2 regions of the Exiguobacterium sp. s194 genome follow, and region 1 is predicted to be linked to the other one. Evidence: predicted binding sites of a transcription regulator. Region 1 holds the regulator's gene; the other holds the start of a gene.
What was found. The regulator Rex, encoded in region 1, represses fermentation and respiration genes when NADH is low (regulators of the CRP and FNR family bind a similar motif). The targets are predictions, from matches to a motif close to TTGTGAAATATTTCACAA.

Region 1 (5,772 bases):
ACGCTCAGCCTGCCTTACCCGGGTGGCCCGGCCATCGACCGTCTCGCGGCTAACGGGGAAGACACGTATAAGTTCCCACGGGTCCGGCTCGAAGCAGGAAGTTTTGACTTCAGTTTCAGCGGGCTCAAGTCGTCAGTCATCAATGCCGTCCATAACGCCGAACAGCGTGGGGAGACGGTCATCCCTGAAAACTTGGCGGCCAGTTTCCAAGCGAGCGTCGTCGAAGTGCTCGTCGAGAAAGCGATTCGTGCGGTGAAAGAAAAAGGCGCGAAACAACTGCTCGTCGCAGGTGGCGTTGCGGCCAACCGTGGACTCCGTGCTGCGCTTCAAGAAGCGACGGACCGCGAAGGCATCCGCCTCGTTATCCCACCACTTGATCTATGCGGAGACAACGCCGGTATGATTGGGGTGGCGGCACATCACGCGTATGTGCGAGGAAAGCGCGATACACTGGCGATGAATGCGGTTCCTGGGTTATCCTTAGAAGAGAGCATGACAGTCTAGGGGGAAATAGAGACATGACGAAACGCATCATCATTGGAGGTCTGGTCGTACTGCTCGTCGTCGCGACGTTTTTGCAAGTACGGGAGATTATCCGCGCCTATAATATCGCCTATCAAGAAGAAATCGTGCCGGAAGCGACACGCGTCCGTTCACTCACAGGAGCGGAATCGCTCGAAGGCATCGGCCGGGTCACGGGTGAGAACACGCTCGTCGAGACGTTGTACGGCTATAAGAGCCTAGACGACCAAAATATCGAGAGCGTCATCGTCGTCGACCGCAACCTCGGCGTTCAGCCGAAAGCGAGCGACGCATATTACGAGATTGCGCCGGGACGAGAAGCGACCGAAGAAGAAGCGGTGAAGTTCGAGGATATCGTCAACGAGTTTGACGAAGAGCAATTGTTCGCGCAAGTGATCTCGACGCATGAGGCGAAGTATGTGACGAACCGTGAGGAGACACTCACGTTCTATAAAGTGTTCGTCCGTGATGTCGATACGAACGAGTACGTGTTCTTTATCACGGAAGACGGCCTCAAGCTCGACTTCCATACACGCGGATTCCAGCCGCTACGTTATTTCTAACTGTTAAAAGGGAAGCCGGTCTCCACGTTGGAGACGGCTTCCCTTTTTTATACGTCCGGATGATGTTTGTTCTGTTTGTACCACATGTTCACCCGGCTCACGACGTAGACAATCAGTGCGAGCACCCACATGAGGAGCGTCGACTGATAGAAGTGTCCCCACACCGAGCCCGGGGCGTAAAAACTGTGCACGGTCACATCGACTGGCCAGACGACGAGGCGGATAAACAGGCTGCTCATAAGCAGGCCGCTCAACAAACTGATCACAATCCCGCTCCATGTCTGGATGATGAAGCCGATGACGACCGGCAAGAAATAAAACAGGAACGACGGAACGACCGTCGGTTCCCCACGAATCAGTTCGGATACGAATTCCGTCCCCGTCGGCACGATGTAGGCGAGACCGGTCAGGAAGGCGTGCATCCATTCGATTCGCATCGCACGGAATCGCATCATGAATGGAGCTCCTCCCATTCTGCATACAGTGCCGTGATCGATTCTTTCGTCGCGTCGGACTCGGTCGACAGTTCCTGTGCCCGAGCGAAGTCGTTGAAGACGTCCGGTTCACACAAGAGCTGCTCGATTTCCTCGAGACGGGCCTCGTGTTGTTCGATGGTGAGCTCGATTTCCTCGATCCGTTGTTTCATCCGGCGTTCCTCACGTTGCTGTTCCTTGTCGGCACGCTGTTTCTTGACGATGACTTGTTTCGTCTCTTCGCGGGCGAGTCGGGCCAGTTCTTCAAGTTCTTCTTTCTTCTCGACATAATATGAGTAATCGCCGAGGTATTCGTCGATGCCGTTCGGCGTGATCTCTAAGACGCGCGTCGCGAGCCGGTCGATGAAGTAGCGGTCGTGCGAGACGAATAGGATTGTGCCCGGATAGTCGACGAGGGCGTTCTCGAGAATCATCTTCGAGTCGAGGTCCAAGTGGTTCGTCGGCTCATCCAAGATGAGCAAGTTTGGTTGCTCGAGCTTCAGTTTCGCGAGCGTCAAGCGGGCCCGCTCTCCACCCGACAATTCATGGACGCGTTTCATGACGTCGTCACCGCTGAATAGGAACTGTCCAAGCAGGCTCCGCACTTCTTGTTCGCGCATGAGCGGCCAATCGTTCCAAATCTCGTCGATGACGCGGTTGGCATCCGACAAATTCTGTTGCTCCTGGTCGTAGTAGCCGATTTCGACGCCGGTACCGTAGCGGATGTCACCGGTAAGGGCCGGCTGTTGTTTCGTCAACACTTTCAAGAGCGTCGATTTGCCGACTCCGTTCGGGCCGACGAGGGCGACCGATTCGCCGCGCTGCAGTTGAAAGCGGAGCTGCTGGGCGATCGGTTCCTCATAGCCGATGGCGAGGTCGCTGCCGCTCAACACGTCGTTCCCACTTTGGCGTTTAATCGAGAACGAGAGGACGGCACTACGCTCATCACCGTCCGGCGCTTCCATCCGGTCGACTTTCTCGAGACGCTTGCGGACACTCTGGGCCCGCTTCGTCGTCGTCGCCCGGGCGATGTTGCGCTGGATGAAGTCCTGCATTTTGGCGATCTCTTCTTGTTGCGACTCGAACTGCTTCTTCTCTTGCTCGTAAATGGCAGCCTTCTGTTCAAGGTACTTCGTGTAGTTGCCGACGAAGCGACGGCTGCGGTGGCGGGACAGCTCATAGACGACCGATACGACGCGGTCGAGGAAGTAGCGGTCGTGGGAGACGATGAGGACGGCGCCTTTATAGCCGCTCAAATACTTCTCGAGCCAGCCGAGTGTCTCGATGTCCAAGTGGTTCGTCGGCTCATCCAAGATGAGCAGGTCCGGACTTTGGAGCAGCATCTTCGCGAGAGCGAGACGTGTCCGCTGTCCGCCGGAGAGCGTATCGATGCGGCGTTCGAAGTCGTCCGGATAGAACCGCATCCCGTGAAGGACAGAGCGGATCGTCGCCTCATATTGATAGCCGCCACGGTCTTTGAACGTATGCTGTTCTTCATCGTAAGACGACAAGAGGCGCTCATAGGCGGCCGGGTCGTTCAAGATGCGCTCAGAACCCATGTCTTGCTCCATGCGGCGCAGCGTCTTTTCTTGTTCAATTAAATCGGTGAAGACAGTCAACATTTCGTTCCACATCGTCTCGTTCGACTCTAACCCTGAGTCTTGGGCGAGATAGCCGATGGTGACATCTTTAGGCTTCATGATGTCGCCCGAGTCATAGTTGTATTCCCCGGCGATGACTTTAAGCAATGTCGACTTGCCGGCACCGTTACGGCCGACAAGGGCGACACGTTCGCCTTCTTGAATTTCTAGTTTGACGTTCTCTAAAATCGGCTCGACGCCGAATGATTTCGATAAGTTATTGACTTGCAGTAGGATCAAGTGAAAAAACCCCTTTCTCTCTATTTAGTATACTTTATTTCTTCCCCATTTCAGGTATATTCATTGAGTGGTCATGTGAATTCGTTTACAATCAAGGTGTATGAAATTAGATTCGTTTGAAACGCGTCGTAAAAAGGAGGCTCTTTCCGTTGAGTCAAAACGAACCAAAGATTCCGCAAGCGACAGCCAAACGGTTGCCACTATACTATCGGTTTATCCAAAGCCTACATTCATCAGGAAAACAGCGTGTCTCTTCTGCTGAACTGAGCGAGGCGGTCAAGGTCGATTCGGCCACGATCCGTCGCGATTTTTCGTACTTCGGTGCGCTCGGGAAAAAGGGATATGGCTATAACGTACAGTATCTGTTAGACTTTTTCCGTAAGACACTGAATCAGGACGAGATTACGAACGTCGCCTTAGTCGGGGTTGGTCATCTTGGGACAGCTTTCGTCAACTATAACTTCCTTAAAAACAATAACACACATATCGTCGTCGGGTTCGACGCAGACGAGACAAAAGTCGGCACGACGATGTCCGGTGTCCCGATTCATCACGTCGATGAGATGGAACAGATCATGAAACAAAACAAGATTGACGTCGCCATTCTCACGGTGCCGTCTGCCTATGCGCAACCGGTCGCGGACGACTTGGTCCGCTTCGGCATCAAAGGTATCTTGAACTTCACACCGGCCAGACTTACTGTGCCGGACACGGTCCGCGTCCATCACATCGACTTGTCGATCGAACTCCAGTCGCTCATTTACTTTATGCAACACTATCCATCTGCTGAGGGGGTCCATCAATAATGGAATTACTATCATCGTTGCTCGTCGTCGGTATTCCTGGGGGAGCAAGTATCTTCATTATCGCCATCGTCGCGCTCATCATCTTCGGGCCGAAGAAATTGCCTGAATTCGGACGCGCCGCCGGTCAAACGCTCCGAGAGTTCAAAAATGCCACGAACGGCATGATGAACGAACATGACGAGAAAGATAAGAAAGAACTTGAGAAGAAAGAGCAGTAATCATGAATCATCAACCTGATCAAGAACGGGCACTGTCCGATCACTTGACAGAGCTGCGGAGACGACTGATGCTGTCGGCATTTGTCGTCTTTGCCTTCTTTCTAATCGCTTTGCCGAGTGTCAAATATGTGCTCGCCTATCTGCAGGCGGACCTCGTCGAACGAGGGCTCGAGCTGAACGCCTTTGGGGTCGCGGACCCGCTCATGATTTACTTGAACTTGGCGCTCGTCATCGGGCTCGTCGCGTCCGGTCCGTTTCTACTGTATCAACTGTGGGCGTTCGTCGCACCTGGTCTGCACCCGAACGAGCGGAAAGCGACGCTCGCGTATATCCCGATCATCTTCATCTTGTTCCTGATCGGTCTCGCATTCGCCTACTATTGGTTGTTCCCGCTCGTCCTCGATATCTCGACGGACCTCGGGCAAGACCTCGGTCTGACGCAAATCATCGGGGCGTCGAACTACTTCACGTTCTTGCTGCAACTGACCATTCCATTCGGACTGTTATTCCAGTTGCCGGTCGTGACGATGTTCTTGACGCGCATCGGTGTCGTGACACCGTACTTCCTGTCATCGATTCGGAAATATGCGTACTTCGCCTTGTTCGTCATCGCGGCCTTCATCACGCCGCCGGATTTGACGTCGCACCTCATGGTGTCGCTGCCGCTCTTCTTCTTGTATGAAATCAGCTTGTCGATTTCACGCATCACGTACCGGGGCGTGCTCCGTCGTGAGAAAGAGGCGATGGTGAAAGAGCAAGTCGATTTGATGAAACAAATGAATGAGAAGTAAGCATCGTTCTTTAACGGGACGATGCTTTTTTTGTGATTGGGAATAAATGTTTTTAACAACAAGATAAACACTGGACCCACGTGATACGATGAAACTACTTAAACATCAGTCAGGGGGAGAAGCGATGGCTTGGGAGTACTACGGGGATGAACTCATCATCATCGGCGTGTTGACGACAATTTTGTTGATTGCCGTGCTGAACTTTCTGAAGTCGCGATTCAAGCGGAGACTCGCCTTCTCGTTGACATTGCTCGTCGTGGGGTACGTATCGTGTATCATCGGACTCGTCTTCGTCCGTGGTTGGGACGCGCTGGGCTGGATTTTGATTGGCTTCAGTCTGTATGTAATCGGCCTCCTCACCTATATCGGCGTCGTCACTTACCACTGGTTTAAAGCAAGACGCACGACCCATTCATGAATGAACCGTTCCGGTTGCGGAGCGTTTTTTTGTTGTCACACCAGCCGTTCAAACTTTAGACATAATTACGTGAAAAAGTGAGCAAAGGGATTGTCAAACCT
Region 2 (5,772 bases), on a different contig from region 1:
GTTCTCCTTCAACTTGAAAACTACACCATTTCATCAAAATTCCCCCTTTTTTGCTAGTATACAAAAAATCGGGACGCGACGGTCCCGATTACGCTTTGTTCAAGAAAATAATTCGCTGATTGCTCGACCCCCGAAATCGGAGCGACCGGTCCATGAGCGGCTGTTCGAAACGACCGTCGACAAGGACATCGGCACGATCGAGCACGCTTGTGACGTACTCATCGTCCATACCTTGTAACTGTTCGAACGTATAGCCTGTATACACCCACACGTTTTTCTGAAGCGCCTTGCACCCGTCGACGAGCCGGGCTAGTGCTTCCGGTTGCAGGAACGGCTCTCCGCCCGAGACGGTGACACCGTCCCAACCGGATTGTTCGATTCGAGTGAGCAGGTCCTCGACTGGTACGTCTTCCCCACCTCGCGGGTTCCACGATTCCGGATTGTGACATCCAAGACAGCGATGAGGGCATCCCGCCGTAAAGATGACCGTGCGAATGCCTGGACCGTCGACAACCGATTCGTCAAGTACGGATAGGACGCGCATGATGCTTCACCCTCGCTCGTTCTTCTTCTCGTTTCGCCGAATTCCATCGGTCCATCGTGCCGACCAGATAGCCGGTGATGCGACGAATCCGTTCAATCTGCTCTTCCTCGCCACACGTCGGGCACGCGGCATCGATCGTTCCCTCGAGGCCGCAGTTACCGCACCGGTCGACGGGATGATTAATCGATCCGTAGCCGACGTTTCCGGTTCGCATGAGCCGGACGATCGCTTCGACCGCTTCCGGGTTATGGGCGAGCGACCCGTCGACTTCGACATAAGTGATATGACCCGCGTCACAGAGCTCATGGTACGGTGCCTCCAACCGAATCTTGTCACGAATCGACACTGACTGGTACACCGGCACATGAAACGAGTTTGTATAAAAGGCGCGGTCGGTGACACCCTCGATCATCCCGAACGCCTGCTGGTCCTTCAATACGAACTTCCCAGACAATCCTTCGGCCGGCGTGGCCAAGAGCGAAAAATTTAAATCGTGCTGCTCTGCCGCCTGTCTCATCCGATCACGTAAATGAGTGACGATATCGAGTCCGAGACGTTCCGCTTCCCGTGAATCGGCATGCGTGCCGCCTGTGAGCACGCGTAGCGCTTCGGCGAGACCGATGAAACCGACGGACAACGTCCCTTGCTTCAGTACATCCCGTAGCTCTTCTTCCGGTTGGAGTCTCTCGCTGCCCCTCCAGACGTGTTGAGCGTAAAGGAAGCGGAATTCGTCGGCATGACGCTTCGCTTGATAGTCGTACCGTTCGAGCAATTGATCGATGGCGACGTCGACGTAGGCGTCGAGCGTCTCATAAAATGTATGGATGTCCGAAGCGACGAGCGCCATCTTGACCAAGTTCAAGGTCGAGAACGATAAATTGCCTCGTCCGATCGACGTCTCGGCGCCGTGACGATTCCCCATCACTCGTGTCCGACACCCCATATAAGCGACTTCTGAGTCATGGCTCCCATCATAATATTGCAAGTTGAACGGGGCATCGACGAACGAGAAGTTCGGGAATAGACGCTTGCCCGTCACGCGACAGGCGAGTCGGAACAAGTCGACGTTCGGGTCGGTTTCATGAAAGTTGACACCCTCTTTTACTTTAAAGATTTGAATCGGGAAAATCGGCGTCTCCCCGTTACCGAGCCCTCGTTCGGTCGCATGCAACAACTCGCGGATGAAAATTCGACCCCAACGGCTCGTGTCGGTCCCATAGTTGATGGAGACGAATGGCACTTGGCCGCCTCCTCGCGAATGCATCGAATTAGCGTTATGAATGAACGCCTCACACGCTTGATACGTCGCTGTGATTGTCTCGGTCTCAGCGACTTCGAGAAGTTGCTCGGTCGACCATTCGACCGGAAGCTTCTTGAGACGCTCGAGTTGACGTTCATACGTCTTTTCGACGTACGGCGCTAAATCGACATCGAACATCGGGAACGCTTGACCCCCGTGTTGCATATTCTGGTTCGCTTGAAGAATAATCGAAGCGAGTGCCATCGCCGAACGGATGTCCTGGGGCGGTCGAATCGTCCCGTGTCCGGTATGGAAACCGTTCGTCAGCAACTCGCCGAGCGGGATTTGACAACACGTCGTCGATCCCGTCACGTAATAGTCGGCGTCATGGATGTACAAAAAGTTGTCTGCGACGGCCTGACGTGTCTGCTCTGACAACAAATACGTTGTCGACAGCTGTTTCGACACTTCCGAGGATAATCGTGCCAGTTTGCCAAGTGGTGATTTCCCGTCGACGTTGGCGTTCTCTTGTACGAGATCTTGATCTGGGAGAACACAGACATCTTCATAAAGCTGGAGCATGTTCACTCCGCATCACCTCACTATATATTGATATGAATCGAGTTCATAACTCGATTCAATTCCATATATAGATTATGTCATGTTTGAGCATGGAGATGTGGAGTCTAAATTGTGAGCGTTGGTTGTGATATAAACGCAAAAACAGCCGAGCCCGCATCTGGACTCGACCGTTCTTCAAGTGACCCAACTTATAATTCTTTAGCCGGTTTCACGATTTTTAATTCAACTTCTTCTTTTTCCTCTGACTCTTGGGCTTCGCGCAAGCCTTTCGCGTTCAACCACGTATAGATCGCACCCATGAACAAGGCGCCGCCGATGATGTTACCGAACGTGGCCGGAATCAAGTTGTGGATGGCGCCGGCAAAGCTAATCGCCTCAGGGTGTGGGACGACGAGCGTGAGCGCAAACAAGACGAAGTTGGCGATGACATGATCAAATCCTGACGCGAAGAAGACGGCGACGAGGAAAATCATCGAGAAGATTTGAGCGAACTCATTTTTCATCTGTTTTGGTAAGAAAATCGCGAGACAGACCATCCAGTTACAGAAGATGGCACGGAAGAAAATCTCGACCGTCGTATGATGCATCTTGCTCTCGACGACCGCGAACAGCCAGTTGTCCATCCCGAGTTCTTGGATGACGCCGGTCGGGGCGAGCAACAAGGCGAACAAGACGCCACCGAGCGCGTTCCCGACGAAACAAAGTAACCAGACGAGCATCGTGTCGCTGAGCGTCGTATAGCCGCGTAACGTCGAGGTCGTGAAATACATTGTGTTCCCCGTGAACAGTTCGGCTCCGCCGTAGATGATCATGACAAGCGCGATCCCGAATGAGAACCCACCGATGAGTGTCGTGAACGGCGAATCGATCAAGTACATCCCGTTGACAACTTTAAGTGTGAAGATTGAAGCGAATCCGATAAAGATCCCCGCGAGCATTGCCCGTAAAAAGTATTCCATTGGCCGATAATGAATCATTTGCGAAGATGCCTGAGCTTTTTTCCGTAATGATTCGAGTGCATGGATTTCCATTGATGCCATGTCACAAACCCTTCTTTCTGTTTGAATGAACCCATATAATAAGAACGAACATGTGAAATCATTAACAATATAAGCCCGAATCCAATAAATTGCAATCGACCTTGGACCGTGTTGACACATTTTTCACATCGTAATCGTTTACATTTGTCGGATTTGTGACGAAAAAAACGACCCTTCGCAAAGGGTCGTTCGATACAGCTTATTCTTTGTCTGCAGACTTCTCTTCAGACTCTTCAGATGATGCCTCAGCCGACTCTTCTTCAGTTGCTTCGGCTTCACTTTCTGTCGTTGTGTCTGTGTCAGCCTCGAGCTCTTCAAGAGAGACCGGCTCGTTCACAGATGCGATTTGAAGCTCGCCATCCGAGACGATGTCATAGTCTTTGTTCTCTGGAATGTCAGCTACCGTGACCGAGTCACCGATACCGAGTTCAGAAACATCGAGTTCAATGCGTTCCGGAATGTTAGCCGGTGTCGCCGATACCGTAACTTTATAGAGCGTTTGCGCCAAGAAGCCGCCTTCTTTGACACCTTTCGCGTCACCGACGAGTGTGACGTCCGCTTCGACTTCCGTCGCTTCGTCCATCTTCACGGCCATGAACTCGACGTGCTTGTATTCGTTCGTGAACGGGTCAACTTCTGTCCCGTGAACGAGCGTGTTTACTTTCTTGCCGTCGATGTTCAACTCGATTAACGCGTTGTCACCGTGTTCGCGGAGAATCTTGCGAAGTGCCATCTCCTCGAATGCAACTGGTGTGCTCTCGACTTTATAGCCGTATACGACACCTAGTACTTTACCTTCTTTACGCAAGTTTGCGCGGACCGAACGTGGTCGTAATTCTCGTTTCATTACTTTAAGCGTGTCTGCCATAATCTTTTCCCCCTACTGGTTTATCGATCATGTCTACATCTTGAGGGTGAGGCAGTGAAAAAGCCACCTCTCAACCTCGATGCGTTGAGTGACATGTGTATATTGTTCCCATAGGCACCCGGACATAAACGTTACAGCCGGTTAAAAAAAGATTACAAGCGTGTCACATAACCCGTTTGAACAACTTCTCAAGTTCGTACGTGCTCCATTTCACCAAGATCGGTCGCCCGTGCGGACACGTATACGGGGACGTCGTCTGATTGAGGTCATGCAGCAATTGCCGCATCATTTCGTGGTTCAATGGATGGTTCGCTTTAATCGACCGCTTGCACGCCATCAAGATTGACGCGTCTTCCCGATATTTGGCGAGATTGACAGAGCGGTCCCGAATCGCCATCTCAATCAAATCGCGGACCGTCCCTTCCAAATCGTGCTGCGGGTACCACGTCGGAATCTCCCGGACGAGGAACGTGTTGCCACCGAACGGCTCCAATTCGAGACCCGCTTCTTTCAAGAGCGGAGCGACTTCTTCAATCGCGAGCGTCTCTTCTTGCGTGAACTCGAGCGTGAGCGGGAGCAGCAACAATTGATATTCCTTGTCCGGATTCCCGAGTTGCTCATAAAACAATTCGTATTTGATCCGTTCCTGAGCCGCGTGTTGGTCGATGACATACATGCCGTCCTCGGCGCCGCAGACGATATAGCTCGCATGCAATTGGCCGATGACGTCGAGCGGCGGCAACCGCTCTCCTTTCGTCTCAATTGTGTCCGATTCGATAATCGGGTCGGTCGGTGCAGGCTCTTCATTGACGAGCGGGGTCGGTGACCATCGGCTCGGTGACGTGACAGGCTCACGGGGAATCGGATAGTTCCACGTCGGCGGTTCATCCGTGACAGGTGTCCGTTCGACCGTGAAATCAAGTCGCTCTTGTTCGGTCCGATTGACCGGTCGCTCTTTCGGTTTGACCGACGGGATTAAACGCTGTTCCCGGAGTGTCAGTTGGACCGTCTCGCGAATCAACTGGCACAGCTCTTTCTCTTTCGAGAGTCGGACCTCCCGTTTTGTCGGATGGACGTTGACGTCAATCAACATCGGATCCATGTTCACTTCGAGGACGGCAATCGGATAACGACCAATCGGGAGTAACGTATGGTAACCCTCTAGTACACTTTGGGTCAACGCAAAGTTCTTGATGCTCCGACCGTTCAAGATGAGCGTCACGTACTGCTTGTTCGAACGCGTCACTTCAGGCCGGACGAGATGGGCGCTCAAACTATAGTCGTTCGTCTTGCTCGACGCGGTAACGATTTGCGCCGCAACTTGACGCCCATAAATGGCGAGCATGACTTGCTTGATGTCGCCGTTCCCACTCGTCCGCAGAAGTTCCTTGTCTTCATGGAACGCCGTGAGGCGAACTTCCGGGTGGGACAAGGCGATCCGGTTCAACGTATCGGTGATACTCGCGAGTTCGGTCGCCGACGTCTTCAAGTATTTGAG

Region 2: a site for Rex is predicted at 3,457-3,474, ahead of KNP85_RS00405 (formate/nitrite transporter family protein). Genes of this name have one in related genera too.

Annotation. Positions count from the first base shown of each region.
Region 1 covers NZ_JACSLT010000011.1:105,156-110,927, reverse strand. The annotation lists gene tsaD (tRNA (adenosine(37)-N6)-threonylcarbamoyltransferase complex transferase subunit TsaD) at 1-504, shown strand, start outside; gene KNP85_RS13830 (hypothetical protein) at 519-1,085, shown strand; gene KNP85_RS13825 (hypothetical protein) at 1,133-1,540, opposite strand; gene KNP85_RS13820 (ABC-F family ATP-binding cassette domain-containing protein) at 1,537-3,438, opposite strand; gene KNP85_RS13815 (redox-sensing transcriptional repressor Rex) at 3,588-4,244, shown strand; gene KNP85_RS13810 (twin-arginine translocase TatA/TatE family subunit) at 4,244-4,462, shown strand; gene tatC (twin-arginine translocase subunit TatC) at 4,465-5,253, shown strand; gene KNP85_RS13800 (YesK family protein) at 5,378-5,671, shown strand.
Region 2 covers NZ_JACSLT010000001.1:82,480-88,251, forward strand. The annotation lists gene KNP85_RS00390 (fumarylacetoacetate hydrolase family protein) at 1-34, opposite strand, end outside; gene nrdG (anaerobic ribonucleoside-triphosphate reductase activating protein) at 89-544, opposite strand; gene KNP85_RS00400 (anaerobic ribonucleoside triphosphate reductase) at 522-2,366, opposite strand; gene KNP85_RS00405 (formate/nitrite transporter family protein) at 2,555-3,397, opposite strand; gene KNP85_RS00410 (50S ribosomal protein L25/general stress protein Ctc) at 3,606-4,274, opposite strand; gene mutL (DNA mismatch repair endonuclease MutL) at 4,438-5,772, opposite strand, start outside.